Regions from separate parts of the Rothia sp. HMSC069C10 genome, predicted to be linked through region 1. Evidence: riboswitches for the same ligand, from Rfam matches in the RefSeq annotation. Region 1 holds a riboswitch; the other holds the start of a gene.

Region 1 (2,384 bases):
AGCTCCAGGAAACGCAGTTCGCGGGTGGGCAGCACCTCCGGCAGGAAGCGCTCGCGGGTACGCATACGCACCAGCAGGGGCACACAGAAGATGAGGCACCATGCGGCGGCGAACAGCGCAACCGCACGGATATTCAGGGCGTTATCGGTGGTCAGACCGAGCACCTCGGGGGTCAGCACAAAACCCCACAGCACCACAGCCAGCGCCAGGATGCCGCCAATGTAGCCGGCAGCCCATCCGGCGCCCGAAATCTTACCGATGTTCTCCGGGTGGGAGATGCGCGGCAACACCGCGTTATAGTTCACGTACGCGAACTCGCTGAACACGCTCGCCGCAGAAATCAGCGTGACACCCAGCCACAGGTACTGCGGGGTGGGGCCCACGAAGAAGCACGCCGCCATCGAACCGACCAGCAGCATGGTATTCACGCCAAGCCAGAAGATGCCCCTGCCGGACTTGTCGTTACGCTGACCGGTCACCGGCGCCAGGATCGCAATGAGGAAACCGGCAATGGTCAGACCCAGCGACAGCGCCGAAGAAGTCTCTTCGGGGGAGCCGAAGTAGCTGCTGGTCAGATAGACGGTGAAGATGAAGGTCGTCATAATCGAGTCGAAGCTCGACGAACCAACATCCCACATGACCCAGGATGCGACCGAGCGGCGGCTGTTCGCGTGGTCAACGACCCTACGCGGAGCCTTCGTCTTACGGCGGGGAGAAGAAATAGTCATAGTTGTGCTTTCGGATGCCGAGGTGGCGCTTCAGGGTAGCGGCGGCATGAAACCTGCTGAAGTAGAGCGGGCGTGCTGAAGAGGGAACACCAGGCGGTACGTACCGAGTGGAGATACGTACCGCCTAGTTCATGAACTTTCGCGCGGAAGGCGCAAAGTCTTAGTTGAAGAAACGACGCTGCAGGCGAGCAATACCGAAGCTCACCACAGCACCCGCGACGGAGGTCAGAACGGTCCAGAGGATGACCTGACGCAGGGTATCTTCAGAGTCGTGGGAAATGGCGGGAGGCTGGTTGCCGGTAGCCTTGGTCCAGGCTGCGCCCAGGCCCTTACCAACCAGGGCAGCAGCGCCCATGTTGATACCCGCAATAGCAAGCTTAGCGACGGGGTTCATGTGTATCTCCTTAGCTGTATACGATGCGGCGTCCTGCCCGTGAACCCCTTCGGGGTTGGGTGAGAAAAGAGCGCCACTCCCTAGCGTATAGGGTTTAAGGCGTTCGTGCCGCCTTGGAGCCTCTCCGTCCCAAAATTGTACACCGTGCAATTCTGGAATGCGGGCAGAAGAAGGGAACAAAAAGCGGCAAATTGGCGCGAACAGCCAGACACGCCTACAATCGAACCTGGGCTTCCACCCGCGCCACAACGGTACGGACAAGGAACTCCACACGACAGGGGAGCGCCACCGAGGCGCTGAGAGTGCTAAGCAGACCCTCGAACCTGATCCGGTTAGTACCGGCGTAGGGAGTCGAATTTCTTCTCAATGCCCTCGTCCAATCAGAGGGCGAGGACATTCCCCTTCCAACGACGGAAGGATCACCAATGTCACAGAACGCAACCCCCGCCTCCCAGGCATCAAACCATGCATCTACCCAGGCAGAAGCGAAGAAGCCGAACCTGCGCTGGCGAGTCAACGAAATCGTCATCGCCGCAGTTATCGCAGTAGCCTGCGCCGTCATCTTCTGGATCTGGGACATCGCAGTCGGCCCCGCCGCCAAAACTGCACTCGTAGCAGCACCCGAATTCCGCCCCATCGTCGCCGGCGCATGGCTGCTCGGCGGTACCCTCGGCGGCCTGCTCATCCGCAAGCCCGGTGCCGCACTCTTCGGCGAAATCGTCGCAGCATTCATCTCCGTACTTTTCACCGGCGGCGCGTGGAGCGGCGAAATCCTGATCGCGGGCCTCTTCCAAGGCCTCGGCGCTGAAATCGCCTTCGCAATCTTCCGCTACCGTCGCTGGGACGCATTCGTAGCAGTCTTCGCCGGTGCGCTCAGCGGCCTGTTCATGGGTGTTAACGAAATCTTCATCTACTACCCCGACATGGAACCGGTCAAGGCAATCATCTACGTAGCATGCTCCGTCATCTCCGGTGCAATCATCGCAGGCTTCCTCGCATGGATCCTCGTGCAGAACCTCGCCAAGACCGGTGTGCTCTCCTCGCTGGCATCCGGCAAGACCCGCCGCTAACCGCCAGCAACTAGCCACCAACTAGTCACTCACCACGAGTCACCACTCGGCACACTACAGCAGCCACACAAAAGGCTAAGGAACCATCATGGAAGCAACACCGCGCGGGGCGCGCATCGAGCTCAACAACTTCAGCTGGCACCACCCCGGCCGCCCAGAACCCGTCATCAGCGGACTCAACCTCACCATCAA
Region 2 (2,384 bases), on a different contig from region 1:
CATGGGCCGCGTGTTCGGTGTGGTGTCCTTGGCGAAGAAGCAGCGTGAGGCGCGTGCACAGCACCGCGCTGAAGCGTTCGCCGCCGTCTCGGATGAAGCCGTGAAGGACCCGCAGTACGCCATTGACTGCATCGACGTCTCCTACGGCTACTCGCCGGACGCCCTCGTTCTGGAAGGCATCAACCTGAAGATTCGCCGCGGCGAGGCGCTCGCCCTGGTGGGTCGTTCCGGTTCGGGTAAGACCACCCTGGCGCGTCTGATTGGTGGTTCGCTGACCGCCCTGGAAGGCACCATCACCGTGATGGGCCGCCCGGTCGGTCACGGCGACTTCCCGACCGATGCCGCCGCCGATGGCCGCCCGCGCCTGCTGGTCTGCACCCAGGAAGCGCACGTCTTCTTCGGTACTCTCGCCGATAACTTTACGGTGGTCGTGCCGGATGCAACCGTCGAGCAGATGGGCGAGGCACTGGACGCTATCGGTGCCCGCTGGTGGCGCGACCTGCCGCAGGGCATGGATACTGTCGTGAGCGGCGCGGATTCGCCGCTGACCCGCGACCAGATTCAGCAGCTGGCGCTGGCACGTATTGTGCTTGCTGACCCGCACGCCGTGATTCTGGACGAGTCCACCACCCAGCTGGAGCTCGCGGACGCAACCGAGTCCCTGAGCGCCGTGCTGGCGAACCGTGCGGTGCTGATCATTTCGCACGATGCGCGTATCGCCTCGCTGGCTGACCGCGCGGTCCTGCTGCACGAGGGTAGGATCATTGCGGAGGGTTCACCGGCAGAGATTTTCGCCCTGACCTAAACCCGGCTGATAGTGCCCGGCTGATAGTGCCCGGTACCGTGTGAAGCGGTGCCGAGCACTACGTGTTTAACGGGTGGTTTCCGTACAAGGGTGCACTGAAATCGGCGGCGGGAGCACTCGCAAGAGTGCAAGACTCAAACGAAAATTTCGGAGAGATTCACTTGTTACCCGCAGAACTTTTAGCTACGGAGAATCATTGTGATAACCTGGCAGAGCGATATGGGGTGCCTTGAGACGCCCGCGACCCGCTAACCCGCCCAACTGACCGCCCAACGAAGGGCTACGGCACAGCGAAGAGCTACAGCACAGCGGGCGCACGAAACGGCGTAATAACACTCAAGGCTGAGAGAATCACCCATTGAACCTGCTCTAGTTCGAACTAGCGAAGGGATTATCGATCATGGCAGAGCAGCCTACCGCGCCCTCGTGCGCACCCACCTCCAACCCCTCGACCCTCTCCAACCCTGCACCCGGCGCGAGCGCCTCCGGAGCATCCGGGGTACCCCAGACAGCTCGGGTGCCGAGGGTTCTCTCCATTGCGGGAACCGACCCCTCCGGCGGTGCAGGTATCCAGGCGGACCTCAAGTCCATTGCCGCATCCGGCGGTTACGGCATGTGTGTGACCACCTCACTGGTCGCCCAGAACACGTGCGGGGTTCGTGAAGTGTTCACCCCGCCCCTGGAATTTTTGACCGCGCAGCTTGCCGCCGTTTTTGATGACGTCACGGTTGACGCCGTGAAAATCGGCATGCTCGGCGACGCAGACACGATCCGCACCGTCCGCACCTGGCTGAGCGAGCATCCGGTGCCCGTGGTTGTGCTCGACCCGGTCATGATTGCTTCTAGCGGTGACCGCTTGCTGCAGGCGGAAGCGGAGCAGGCGCTGCGCGATCTCGTGCCGCTCGTGAATGTGATTACCCCGAACATTCCGGAGCTTGCCGTGCTCTGTGAGAAGGAGCCCGCTCAGACTTTCGATGAGGCGCACGAGCAGGCGGCGAACCTTGCGGCGGCGACCGGAACTACCGTGATTGTGAAGGGCGGCCACCTGTGTGGTCAGGACGCCGGTAACACCGCGGTCTTCCCGGACGGCACCTGCGCGCACGTGCGCACCCCGCGTCTGGACAGCCGTAATACGCACGGCACCGGATGCTCCCTGTCCTCTTCGCTGGCAACCCGCCTGGGCGTGGAACTGCTCCAGCACACCGAAGCTGCAGAACACACCGCAGAGCAGAGCGTTCTGACCAGCGAAGACACCCACCGCGCCCTGCAGTGGAGCACCCGCTGGCTCCACGAAGCCATTGCCGCAGGTGCCGGGCTGCAGGTCGGCTCCGGTGAGGGCCACGGTCCGGTGGACCACGCCGCCCGTGCCCGCCGCCTGGAGGCTGCCGCCTCCGCGTACCCGTGGCATCACCTGCTCGCCACCACCGACTCTGAGGGCAATACTCTGGACGGCACCAGCCCGGAGCGTCTGCTGCCGGTCAGCCCCGTGCCCGCCGGTGAAGCTGTCGTAAAGCCCGCCGGTCCCTGGACCGCCGCCCTCTGGGCAGCCGGTGGCGAAACCTGGCACCAGATCCTGGAC

Evidence for each region. A riboswitch is a leader RNA that binds a small molecule or an ion and turns the genes downstream of it on or off. The one in region 1 is predicted to bind thiamine pyrophosphate.
Region 2: it holds a riboswitch for thiamine pyrophosphate, as region 1 does, so the genes downstream of both, HMPREF2842_RS05560 (bifunctional hydroxymethylpyrimidine kinase/phosphomethylpyrimidine kinase) here and HMPREF2842_RS08570 (ECF transporter S component) in region 1, are expected to answer to the same signal.

What each region holds. Positions count from the first base shown of each region.
Region 1 is NZ_KV808305.1:324,262-326,645, reverse strand. Features, by position in the region: gene HMPREF2842_RS08580 (MFS transporter) at 1-728, opposite strand, end outside; gene HMPREF2842_RS08575 (DUF4235 domain-containing protein) at 889-1,122, opposite strand; TPP riboswitch at 1,389-1,489, shown strand; gene HMPREF2842_RS08570 (ECF transporter S component) at 1,548-2,192, shown strand; gene HMPREF2842_RS08565 (ABC transporter ATP-binding protein) at 2,281-2,384, shown strand, end outside.
Region 2 is NZ_KV808301.1:132,832-135,215, forward strand. Features, by position in the region: gene HMPREF2842_RS05555 (ABC transporter ATP-binding protein) at 1-805, shown strand, start outside; TPP riboswitch at 1,016-1,214, shown strand; gene HMPREF2842_RS05560 (bifunctional hydroxymethylpyrimidine kinase/phosphomethylpyrimidine kinase) at 1,206-2,384, shown strand, end outside.